Regions from separate parts of the Paraburkholderia sp. MM6662-R1 genome, predicted to be linked through region 2. Evidence: riboswitches for the same ligand, from Rfam matches in the RefSeq annotation. Region 2 holds a riboswitch; each other region holds the start of a gene.
What was found. Region 2 has a riboswitch for cobalamin ahead of OKW39_RS07745 (TonB-dependent receptor domain-containing protein). Riboswitches for the same ligand answer to the same signal wherever they lie in the genome.
Positions count from the first base shown of each region.

Region 1: another riboswitch for cobalamin. It lies ahead of OKW39_RS03830 (TonB-dependent receptor); the one in region 2 lies ahead of OKW39_RS07745 (TonB-dependent receptor domain-containing protein).
Region 3: another riboswitch for cobalamin. It lies ahead of OKW39_RS36845 (CbtB domain-containing protein); the one in region 2 lies ahead of OKW39_RS07745 (TonB-dependent receptor domain-containing protein).

Region 1 covers NZ_JBNDLV010000001.1:788,767-792,871, reverse strand. Annotated here, with positions in the region: gene OKW39_RS03840 (hypothetical protein) at 1-224, shown strand, start outside; partial or broken gene OKW39_RS03835 (SET domain-containing protein-lysine N-methyltransferase) at 272-430, opposite strand; cobalamin riboswitch at 697-840, shown strand; gene OKW39_RS03830 (TonB-dependent receptor) at 1,115-3,328, shown strand; gene OKW39_RS03825 (ABC transporter ATP-binding protein) at 3,349-4,105, shown strand, end outside.
Region 2 covers NZ_JBNDLV010000001.1:1,640,442-1,644,546, reverse strand. Annotated here, with positions in the region: gene OKW39_RS07765 (EVE domain-containing protein) at 1-346, opposite strand, end outside; RNA gene ssrS (6S RNA) at 488-669, opposite strand; gene OKW39_RS07755 (cell division protein ZapA) at 736-1,050, opposite strand; gene OKW39_RS07750 (ATPase) at 1,047-1,406, opposite strand; cobalamin riboswitch at 1,627-1,891, shown strand; gene OKW39_RS07745 (TonB-dependent receptor domain-containing protein) at 1,982-3,913, shown strand; gene OKW39_RS07740 (FecCD family ABC transporter permease) at 3,953-4,105, shown strand, end outside.
Region 3 covers NZ_JBNDLV010000004.1:1,505,064-1,509,168, reverse strand. Annotated here, with positions in the region: rRNA gene OKW39_RS36855 (16S ribosomal RNA) at 1-1,491, opposite strand, end outside; gene OKW39_RS36850 (CbtA family protein) at 2,092-2,832, opposite strand; gene OKW39_RS36845 (CbtB domain-containing protein) at 2,844-3,065, opposite strand; cobalamin riboswitch at 3,106-3,251, opposite strand; gene OKW39_RS36840 (histidine phosphatase family protein) at 3,339-3,959, shown strand; gene OKW39_RS36835 (hypothetical protein) at 3,973-4,105, opposite strand, start outside.

The sequences.
Region 1 (4,105 bases), 850 kb from region 2:
ACGATGCGCGGCCGATAGTCGTCGAACAGCGCAGCGAGGCGGTCGACGTCACGGGCCCAGCCTGCCGGGTCGGCGCGGCGACGCGCTGGCGTGACCGGCTGGCGACCGTCGATGGCTGGATCGAGCAGCGCAAAATCAAGCCGGGTACAGGCATGGCACAGCTCGTTCCATCGTTCACTGCGGCGGCATGGAGGTACACGCGCAGGATCCCCTGGCGGTCGTAGTCTTCAACCGCCTCGCAGTTCGGTGCGCAACGATGATCGATCCAGCGGGCGGCGTTCCCGCCGGTGCCCGCATCAATGCAGTAGCGGCCGTCACCGTCACCCAGCGCAAACAGAAAGGTGTGGAACGGGTCTTCGGCGTTGACGGGATGCTGGCGTCGTGCTGCCGCGTGGGTAATGCGCGCCCCCCTGTATTCGATGATGCGCATGCCGCGCGGAATGTCGGCAACGGCAAAGACACCCTTGCCATGGATGGGACTGCGTCGGATCTGGATCAGGCGGGGCATGAATGCAGGAATGTATGCGGTGAAGCAGACTCAAGTATAGCGTTCCCTTTTCTAATTATCGCAACTGTGTTGCGTTTACGATGCGGGTTAGATATCGTTCTGCCGGAATCGCGGGCGATCCGACCGCTGGCGCGATGACCCCGACGTGAAGCGGGCAGCCTGCACGGGCAGGCATGCGCTAGCCAGGCCGGGGCGCGGGGGAATTGAGTGTGCGATCGATTAGAATTGCGCACGCAAAGCCCGGAAGCTGGTGCAAATCCAGCGCGGTCGCGCCACTGTGACCGGTTTCCTGAAACCGGGAGTCAGACCTGGGCCTTGTCTTCCTTCACCTGTCATGGGGCGCGAAACCCCAGGAGAACCGCCATGACCTGCATCGTCAGTGTCCACCGGGCATCGGCTGCCCGTTGCTTCCTCTTTTTCTCCCGTCGTCTGTGTTGACCCGGTAAGTTTCGCCGGTCAGTACGGCATGCCTGGTTCGTGTTTCCGGCAATCGTGCGGCGTTTCACTGCGTCGATGACATGGTGGATCGGCACGTGTGTCGAGCGCATAACAAACAGGCGCACCGCATACGGTAGCGCCAGAGAAAAAAGAAAAGAGAGCAGGACAATGAAGAAAATCTCGATCCTTTCGCCGTCGCGAACGCAGCGACGCCGCAGCCGTCAGCTCACAGCAGGGATGCTCGGCTGCGCGTGGCTGATCGGCTCGTCGTCCGCGTTTGCTGATGACGGCAGCGGCCCGGCGGCAGACAGCACGCAATCTGCGCAGGAGCCGGCACAGACGCTGCCGGCTGTTAAGGTCCAGGCATCGGGCCATACGGATACACCGGACCTGAGCACGCCGATCCGTACCGGCAGCCGGCTTGGACTGTCGAGCCTCGATACGCCGGCGAGCGTCGAGACGCTCACCGGTGAGCAGATTCAGGTGCGCGGCGACACCACGGTCAACGAGGCCATTACGCGTGCGGCCGGCTTTGCCACCGACGCGGCACCCGGCAATGGCGGCACGTCGGTCTCGGTGCGCGGCTTCAGCGGGCCGGAGTCGATCACGACGCTCTATGACGGCACGCGCATGTATCCTGGCGCAGGCACGGTGACCTTTCCGTTCGATACGTGGTCGGTCGACCGGATTGAGGTGCTGCGCGGTCCGGCGTCGGTGCTCTACGGTGAGGGTGGCATCGGCGGCGTGATCAACGTCGTGCCGAAGGCGCCGCAGCGCGACTACGCGACCACGGTCCAGCTCGGCGCGGGCGCCTATGGCGAGAAGCGCGTGGCGCTCGATACGACGGGCGCGCTCGGGCCCATGCTGTCATACCGCTTTTACGTGAGCGACGACCGCTCGAACGGCTGGGTACCGCGCGGCGATTCGCATACCACGGCGCTCGGCGGCGCATTGCGGCTCGACGTCGATCCGACCTTGTCATTCACACTCGACTACGACTACGGCCGCCAGAAGCCGGCGCGCTATTTCGGGATTCCGGTGCTCGACGGTGCGCTCAATCCGGCGTTCCGCTACCAGAACTACAACGTCGCCGATTCCGCGATCTCCTATTACGACCAATGGACGCGGCTGAACGCGAAGTGGCACGCCATGCCTGGCATCACGGTGCGCAACCAGCTCTATTATTTGCTGACCAACCGCCACTGGCACGATAGCGAGAGCTACGCCCTGCAGCCGGATGGCGATGTGTTGCGCAGCGATTACATCGAGATCCTCCATCATCAGCGGCAGATCGGCGACCAGCTCGACACGACGATCGACGGGCGTGCATGGGGCCATCAGAACCGGCTGGTCGTCGGCGCGGACTTCAATGTGATCTCGTTTGTCGATACAAGCAATTCACCATACGGCGGCTCGTCGATCGTGCCGGCATTCGGTTTCGATCCGGGCGTGTTCGACAGTCCCGATTCGACCGTGCCCGCGTTTCGCACCGTCACGCATCAGGCGTCCCTTTTTGCAGAGGACCGGTTCGAGCTGACCGAGCGGCTCGCGTGGGTGAGTGGCCTGCGTTACGACCATATCGACTTGCATCGCGACACGTTCGCGACTGCCACGACTGCGGCGTCGTCGTTCGACAGGACGTTCGCCCATACAGGATGGCGCACGGGCCTTGTGTTCTCGCTCACGCCGACACTGTCCGTGTACGGTCAGTACACGACCGGCACCGACGGCGTCAGTTCGCTGATTACGCTGTCGCAATCGAACAGTCAGTTCACGCTGTCGACCGGTCAGCAGTGGGAGGCGGGTGTCAAGCAGGAAGTGCTCGGCGGCCGCGGATCGTGGACCTTCGCGGTGTATCAGATCGTGAAGCGTAACCTCGTGAGCACCGACCCCCTGAACCCGGACCTGAGCGAGCAGGTCGGCCGGCAGTCGTCGCGCGGTGTCGAATGGTCGGGCGCGCTGCGGCTGGGCGGCGGCTGGTCGGTCGAGGCGAACGCGGCGCTGCTGCGCGCGCGGTACGACGATTTCGACGAGGCGGTCGATGGTCAGAGCGTGTCGCGCGCGGGCAACGTGCCCTACAACATCCCCGAGCAGACCGCGAACGTGTGGCTTGACTGGGCGTTCGCGCCTGGCTGGCGCGCGGGAGCCGGGGTGCAGTATGTCGGACGGCGCTTCGGCGACAACGCGAACAGCGTGTCGATTCCGTCGTACACACTGGTCGATGCGTCCGCGTCGTGGCGCGCAACGCGCAACCTGACGCTCGCGCTCTATCTGCGCAACCTGACCAACCGGACCTATGCGGTCTCCACGCAGAACGACGGCACCGAATGGCTGCTCGGCGCGCCGCGCTCGGGGTGGGTCACCGCGACGATGACTTTCTAGCCTCATTGATCGGCAAAGCCATGACCTCACTGCATATCGAAGAGCTAGGCTGGTCGCCGCCGTCGCGGGACGCGAGACGCCCGGACGACGGCGAGAGCCTGTTGCGGCGGATCGTGCTCGAAGTGCAGCCGGGCGAATTCGTCGGCCTGATCGGACCCAACGGCAGCGGCAAGACGAGCCTGCTGCGGTGTGCGTTCCGTTACGCAAGGCCGCACAGCGGCGCCGTCAGGCTGGACGGCGACGACGTCTGGGTCAAGTCCGGGCGCTGGGCGGCGCAACGCATCGCGGTGGTACAGCAGGACCCGCCCGACGACTTCGGCCTGACGGTGGAAGAGGTCGTCGCGATGGGCCGTACGCCGCACAAGGGGCTGCTTGACGGCGACACCGCCGTGGACGCAGCGCTCGTCGACGCCGCGCTGCACGATGTCGAACTCGATGCGCACCGGCAGCGGCCGTTCGCTTCGCTGTCGGGCGGCGAACGGCAACGCGCGCTGCTGGCCCGTGCACTGGTGCAGCAGCCGCGTGTGCTGATGCTCGACGAGCCGACCAATCATCTCGATCCGCGGCATCAGATCGAACTGCTCGGCCTCGTGCGGCGGCAGCGGATCACCACGTTGGCCACGATTCATGACCTGAATCTCGCCGCTGCGTTCTGCGACCGGCTGTACGTGATTGCCTCGGGTGAGATCGTCGCGTGCGGCACGCCGCAGGCGGTACTAACCGAGCCCTTGCTGAAGACGGTGTATGGCGTCGATGCGCTTGTCGACCGGCACCCGG
Region 2 (4,105 bases):
GCGCGGCAAGCGGAATCAGCCCGATTTTCTTCTTGAACACGACGTCGACGAGCATCCAGCGCGGCGTTTCCGGCGACGATTTCGCGTCGTAGTACGGACTCTTTTTATCGAACTGCGTAGGGTCCGGATACGCGGTCGACGAGACCTCCGCGATGCCCGCGATGCCGGGCTCCGGACAGCTCGAATGATAGAAGAGCACGCCGTCGCCGACCTGCATCACGTCGCGCATGAAGTTGCGCGCCTGATAGTTGCGTACGCCGGTCCACGGCAAGGTGCGATGTGGTGCGTTGGCGAGGTCGTCGATGCTTGCTTCGTCCGGTTCGGACTTCATCAGCCAGTAGCGCATGAATCGGAGTGAGCGTGTGAGATTGAACGAAGCGCAACAACAGCAGGCGCGTACGGAAAAGCCCCTGAAAAAGGCGCTCAAACGAAAAAACGACGACCAAAGAAAAACGGCATCGAACCGAAGTCCGATGCCGTTCCAGATAAGGTCCCCGCCTTAGCCGCTAGGCCGGCATCCTGAACCGAGGGTTCAGAATTGGTCGCAGTTAGCAACACTTCGGGTACATCAGACTGAGTGACGCGCACACCCGTGCTACAAATTTCCGCAACCGTGCACATGGCATTGGTTCAAGGAATGTATGACCTTGGCGAACCAGGCAGGGAAGCTAAACCGATGAAGCTACAACCCAAACCGTTCAACACGTGACCGATTCGAAACCGGCCCACTACTGCTTACTGCAAGCTGTACTGCTCGATCACAGTACCTAGCTGTTCGTTCATTTGCTGCATTGTACGCCGGATTTCTTCAGCGGGAAATGCTTCTCCGTGTCGCACGCTGCTTTGCAGCTTAAGCAGTTCCGATGCCAGCGACAGCGCAGCCATCACCGCGATGCGATCGGTGCCGCGCACGTTGCTGCCGCTGCGGATTTTCTTCATCTCGGCGTCGACGCGCGCGACCGCCTCGAGCAGCGCGCCTTCCGTTTCCGGCGAGCAGGCGAGACGATAGGGTACTTCGAGAATCGATACTTCGATCTGCTTGGTGGTCATGCGCTTTCTCCGTGTCGGCTCACGTCGCTTTCCGCTTCCTCGTGTCCGGGCTGGGCGGACTCGAGCAGATCGAGCTGGTTATCCGGTTCGCTGCTCGCGCGTGCGCGCGGCAATTTTTCGAGAATGGCATTCAGGCGCACCTGAGCGTCGTCGATCTTGGCGGACAGCGCGTCGCGTTCCGCCTGCAGTGCGTCGCGCTCTTCGCGCAATTGCGCGAGTTCCGCATGCGTGGCTTGCACTTCGGCACGCGTTTGCGCGAGCTGCTCTTCGAGCGCGAGCCGCGCTTCGTTGTGGCGCTGGCTGATCGCAATCAGCTTGCCGATGTTCTGGGAGAGTGATTCGAGTTCGGTGAGCATGTGCTGCGTCCTCTAAAGACATCGCATTTTAGCGCGGAATATTACAGGTTCCGACAATTGTCTCGTTTCGAGACGTAACAGCATCGCTACGTGCAGGTTCGTTGCGTGTCGTGTCGTCGACCATAAGGTAAAAAACCGGTAATCCATCGGACAATAACCTGCATTCAACAGAACCGATTGCGCTCCGGTTGACCTTTCTTGACGCCCCGCGAGGCCGCTCGTAAACTTCCCGCACTCTGGTGCCCGCGCGCGCTTCTCGGCGCGCGCAGTTAAACGGGAAGCAGGACGCGCGCGGTGCCAAAACCGGATGCGCGAACCTGCGCTGCCCCCGCAACGGTAAGCGACCGCATGTGATGTGCTCATGCAGGTCGGTCCTGGTCGCAAGGTTGGAAGTTCAACGTGCGAGTGTGCCACTGCGCGTCACGCGTGGGAAGGCGGGATCGATGTGTCGTAGCCCGGATACCGGCCAGAAAAGAGGGACGTCCCCCGCGAAAACGTTGAACAAGGGGACGCCTCGTGACGCGTCGGCCTGCGGGGAAGCAGGCCGCGCACGCTATCCACAGGAATGTCATCCCATGCTGTCCCCCATCGCCCGCGCAACGCTGCTCGCGTTCGCGAGCCTGCCGCTCGTCGTGCATGCGCAAAGCGCCGAGCCTGCGTCTTCATCGTCCGCGACGGATGCAACCGCTGCGAGCGCCGCAAACGTTGCCGACGCGGCCAATCTCACCTCCGCCGATGCGTCGGGCAGCGTGCTGTCGCCGATCGTCGTGACCGCGCAACGCGGACCGCAAGCGTTGCGCGATGCGATCCCGCAGACCACGCAGTTCGATCAGCAGGACATCGCCGACACGACCGCGACCGATCTGCCCGGCCTGTTGCAACTCGCGCCAGGCGCGCAAATCTCGCGCACGGGTGGCCCCGGTTCGACCACGAGCCTCTTTCTGCGCGGCGCATCGTCGACGCAATCGCTGCTGCTGATCGACGGCGTGCGCGTCGATTCGGTGAGTCTCGGCTCAGCTCAACTCGCACAGATTCCGCTCGATCAGGTCGATCACGTCGAAGTGGTGAACGGCAACGTGTCGGCGTTGTATGGCTCGGGCGCGATCGGCGGCGTCGTGCAGGTGTTCACGAAAGACGGCGGCGATCATCCGCCGCGTTTCAATTTTTCGGTCGGCTACGGCAGCTATCGCACGCAGACGCAAACAGCCGGCGTGAACGGCGCGCTCGATCAGGACGGCCGCACGACTTTCAATATTTCGCTCGCGCGCACGAAGGACGACGGCTTTTCGTCGCTCAATCCGCTCGAGGCGCCGAACGCGAATCCGAACGCAAACGGCAATCTGAACGAGAGCATCAGCGCGTCGCTGCGTCACAAGTTCACCGACAGGTGGGACGCGGGCGTCAGCTACTTCCAGTCGAACAACGACAACAGCTACGACAATGCGTACGGCGAGCCCACCGATCTGAACAATCTCTATAGCAAGGTGCGTCAGGTGTCGGTATTCGCGAACGGCAAGCTGACCGACTGGTGGACCACCCACGTCACGCTCGCCGAGGGCGACGACCGCAGCGTGTCGAACACCAATGGCATCTACAACGGCCGCTTCGATACCGACAATCGCCAGTACACGTGGCAGAACGATTTCGCGCTCGCCGCGAACCAGAAGCTGCAACTCGGCTACGAGCATCTCGACCAGACGCTCGACTCCGACACGTTCGCCGCGCCCGACCGTCGCGTCGATTCGGTCTTCGCGGGCTACAGCGCGCGCTTCGGCCGCAACCAGATTCAGGCCAACGTGCGACGCGACCAGTACTCCGATTTCGGTGGAGCGAACAGTTACTATCTCGGCTACGGATTCGACATCACGTCGCGCTGGAAGGTAACCGCAAGCTATTCGGATGCGTTCCGCGCGCCGAGCTTCGACGATCTGTACTATCCGATCAGCGGCAACCCGTCGATCCAACCCGAGCGCAGTCATTCGGTCGAAGCCGGTTTGCAGTACGCGACCGATGCGCTCGGCGTGATGCGTCTGAACGCATTCCAGACGCGCTATACGAATCTGATCGACTACGTGCAGACGATCCCCGGCATCTACCTCGCGGAGAACGTCGGCCGTGCGAAGGTGCAGGGACTCGAGGGATCGTGGAGCGGTCATGTCGGCAAGACCGACGTGCGCGCAACGGTGACGCTGCAGAACCCGGTCGATCTCGACAACGATACCGACCTCGTGCGGCGCGCGCGTCGGTTCGGGTCGTTCGCGGTGAATCGCAGCATCGGTGGCTGGCGGGTTGGCGGCGAGTGGATCGTCAGCGGTCCGCGCACCGATAGCACCGGCAACCTCGGCGGTTATGGCATCGTGAATCTGTCGGCGCGCTACAACGTCACCAAAGCTTGGTACGTCAGTGCGCAAATCGACAATCTGTTCAACAAGGATTATGAAACGGCCTACTCGTATAACTCGCCGCGACGCGGTGCGTATCTCACGCTCGGCTGGCAGCAGCAGTGACGCGCGCGCCGGGGTGGCCGCATGCGTGAGCGCACGCGGATGAGTCGCGGGTCCGCTTCGCTGCGTGCCGCGATGGCGACGCCGCACCCGATGAACGCGAAACGCGCGGCCGCGATCTGGCTCGGCCTCGCGCTCGCCGCCGTGGCGGTGCTCGGCGCCTCGCTGGTGCTCGGCAGCGTGCCGCTCGCGCCG
Region 3 (4,105 bases), on a different contig from region 2:
TTACGACTTCACCCCAGTCATGAATCCTACCGTGGTGACCGTCCTCCTTGCGGTTAGACTAGCCACTTCTGGTAAAACCCACTCCCATGGTGTGACGGGCGGTGTGTACAAGACCCGGGAACGTATTCACCGCGGCATGCTGATCCGCGATTACTAGCGATTCCAGCTTCACGCACCCGAGTTGCAGAGTGCGATCCGGACTACGATCGGTTTTCTGGGATTGGCTCCACCTCGCGGCTTGGCAACCCTCTGTTCCGACCATTGTATGACGTGTGAAGCCCTACCCATAAGGGCCATGAGGACTTGACGTCATCCCCACCTTCCTCCGGTTTGTCACCGGCAGTCTCCCTGGAGTGCTCTTGCGTAGCAACTAGGGACAAGGGTTGCGCTCGTTGCGGGACTTAACCCAACATCTCACGACACGAGCTGACGACAGCCATGCAGCACCTGTGTTATGGCTCCCTTTCGGGCACTCCCGCCTCTCGGCAGGATTCCATACATGTCAAGGGTAGGTAAGGTTTTTCGCGTTGCATCGAATTAATCCACATCATCCACCGCTTGTGCGGGTCCCCGTCAATTCCTTTGAGTTTTAATCTTGCGACCGTACTCCCCAGGCGGTCAACTTCACGCGTTAGCTACGTTACCAAGCCAATGAAGGCCCGACAACCAGTTGACATCGTTTAGGGCGTGGACTACCAGGGTATCTAATCCTGTTTGCTCCCCACGCTTTCGTGCATGAGCGTCAGTATTGGCCCAGGGGGCTGCCTTCGCCATCGGTGTTCCTCCACATCTCTACGCATTTCACTGCTACACGTGGAATTCCACCCCCCTCTGCCATACTCCAGCGCTGCAGTCACCAATGCAGTTCCCAGGTTAAGCCCGGGGATTTCACATCGGTCTTACAGCACCGCCTGCGCACGCTTTACGCCCAGTAATTCCGATTAACGCTCGCACCCTACGTATTACCGCGGCTGCTGGCACGTAGTTAGCCGGTGCTTATTCTTCCGGTACCGTCATCCCTCTCGGATATTAGCCACGAGGTTTTCTTTCCGGACAAAAGTGCTTTACAACCCGAAGGCCTTCTTCACACACGCGGCATTGCTGGATCAGGCTTGCGCCCATTGTCCAAAATTCCCCACTGCTGCCTCCCGTAGGAGTCTGGGCCGTGTCTCAGTCCCAGTGTGGCTGGTCGTCCTCTCAGACCAGCTACAGATCGTCGGCTTGGTAGGCCTTTACCCCACCAACTACCTAATCTGCCATCGGCCGCCCCTTGAGCGCGAGGTCCCGAAAGATCCCCCGCTTTCCTCTCCCGAGCGTATGCGGTATTAATCCGGCTTTCGCCGGGCTATCCCCCACTCCAGGACACGTTCCGATGTATTACTCACCCGTTCGCCACTCGCCACCAGACCGAAGTCCGTGCTGCCGTTCGACTTGCATGTGTAAGGCATGCCGCCAGCGTTCAATCTGAGCCAGGATCAAACTCTTCAGTTCAAACCTGTTACTGTGTTCGGGCTCTCTCGAACCCGGTCGCTCACTCAACGTACTGACGATGATTGATCCGTCTTTCGACAGACAAACCTTCCTCTAATACTGTGTGAGGCTTCTGATACTTCTGCCTGACAGCAGACTCCGGAGAATCCGCCGCCGCATTCCGCATCAAGCGCCCACACTTATCGACTGTTAGTTTTTAAAGATCGGTCCGCCAAACCCGCCGCGCCTGAACCACCACTACCCGGCACCGCTTCGTTTGCGTCGCTGCGTCTGCAGCAGAGAAACGAGATTATGGAGAGCGGTCGACAACACGTCAATACCCTTCTCACAATTTATTTTAAAAAGTTGAAGAGCTTAAAAATTGAGCAGTGCCGCGTGCAACCTGAATTAGTTAGGCTTCCAATTGAATTCTCCGGAGCGCCGCGGCGAAAGGGAGAGATGAGTGGAGTTGCGAAAAGCCGTTAAGCAGCTTTTCCACAGAAAATGTTCGCAAGGCTGTGGATAACCACTCCACAACTGCGCCAAGTACTTGATGCAAAACCATTCTCGCGCGTTGCGCGCGAGAATGGCCGCTTGCGCGGCCGCGTGTCACCGTCACCATCAGGCGGACTTCATCGTCACCCGCGCATTCGTACGCATAAAAGCGCTGCGCTCGACCATCGCGCCAAACAGCAGCCCGATCGTCGTCCACATGACCACCTGCATGCTGATCGCCGCGACGCGGAACTTCCACAGCAGCACAGCCGGGAACGCGGCCGGCACTTCATTGATGACCGGCATCGACAGTTGCACGGCCGCGATGACCACGACGAACACGAGCCCCGCGACGATCGAACCGTTCCACGCACCCAGCTTCGCCGCCGCGCGACGCCGCACCTTCAGCGAAAACACCATCGTCGCGAGCGAAATCGCGATCATCAGAAAGAACAGGCCCGTGCGCGTGCCGATCGTCTCCGGATCACCGACCGACGGCGGATTGGCCGGATACTTGATATTCGGCACGATCACGAGCGTGATGAACGCGCCAAGCGCGAGCCACGCGGACAGCGCGCGCACGCTCAACGTCCCCGCGCGTCCATACGCATACGCAAACACCAGCGAGAACAGGCCGCCAAATGCCGCGCCATACGTGACCACGCCAGTCAGCAGGCCGAGGCCAGCCTGCGTCTGACGGCTCACGATTTCGGGCTCGGGCGCCTCGCCGCGCGCGGCGGCCGCTTTTTCTTCGAATGAAATGGCCTGATCGACCTGTGGTTCGCCGACGATTCGCGCGAACGCGAACGTGAGCAAGCCCGCGACGATGCCCGCGAGCATCCCGCGCACCAACAATTTACCTACCATGTCGAACTCCGTTAGTGGCAGGGAAAGCCGAGCAGATGGCGGCCGTCGTGCACGAACTCATGCACGTACATGCCGGGCACGAGCGACGTCGCGCCCTGTTCCGCACCAACGAAGTAAAGCGCGAGCAACAGCAGCAAGCCGCCGAACACGACCCACGGCAGCAGTTCGCGCAAAGGAATGGGAGTGGGCTGGGCCGCCGGTTGCGCGGCGCGATCAAGAACAGCTTCGGTCATGATGGACATCTCCTGGGGTGACGCGCCCCGAAAGTCGATTGCAGAGGAATGGTGCGAAGCTCGGGTCTGGCTTTCGGCTCTTGTGGATTGCAATGCCGATTACAGTGGCGCGACCGCGCCGGGCTCTCACCGGCTTCCGTGCTTCGCAGTGTCGGTATTCTACGCGCTAAACTGCGGCTTCCGTGACGGCGAGGGCTACCTCGCAACGCGCGCCGCGAGCCGCGAGGCGATGAAACCACGCAGGCAAGTACGAATGAGGCGCCAACGCAAAGAATGGATACGCGACTATTACTGGTGAGCCACGCGGCAACGGCCGCGCAGCGCGCGGGCCGCTTCCCTGACGACGATCCGCTCGACGCGCGCGGTCGCGCCGAAGTCGAAGCGGCGCGACCGCGTCTCGCGCTTCCCGCCCACGGCGCGGTGTTCACCAGCCCCGCCGCCAGCGCGCGCGAAACGGCCGCCGCGCTCGGTCTGAGCGCCACGCCTGCCGACGCATTGGTGGATATCGACTATGGCAAATGGCGCGGCCAGCGCCTCGCGGCCATTGCCGACGCAACGCCCCGCGAACTCGCCGCCTGGACACGCGAGCCCGACACCGCGCCGCCCGGCGGCGAATCGTTCGGTCAACTCGTGCAGCGGGTTGGAGAGTGGCTCGACGCGCAGCAGGCAGACGTGCGTTCATGCAATGCCGTCAACGAAGCAAGCTTCGCGGCCTCTGCGCAAGGTCGAACCATCGTCGCCATCACCCACGCGACTCTACTGCGAGCGGCAATCGTGCACGCCCTCGGCGCATCGCCAACCGTGTTCTGTCGCATCGAGATCGCGCCGCTGTCGGTCGTCGAATTACGCCACTCGCGACGCGGCTGGTCGTGGCGCCCGGCCGCCACCGCCTGAACGGCACCGCCGCTTACCTGCCCGACACCACAAGCCGCAACCGGTTGGACCCCTCGGGCGTCAGCGTGATTTCGGTGCGTCGATCCTTCGCGCCGAGATAAAAGTGCTGACGTCCCGGCGAATTCTGATCGTGCGTTGCATCGGGC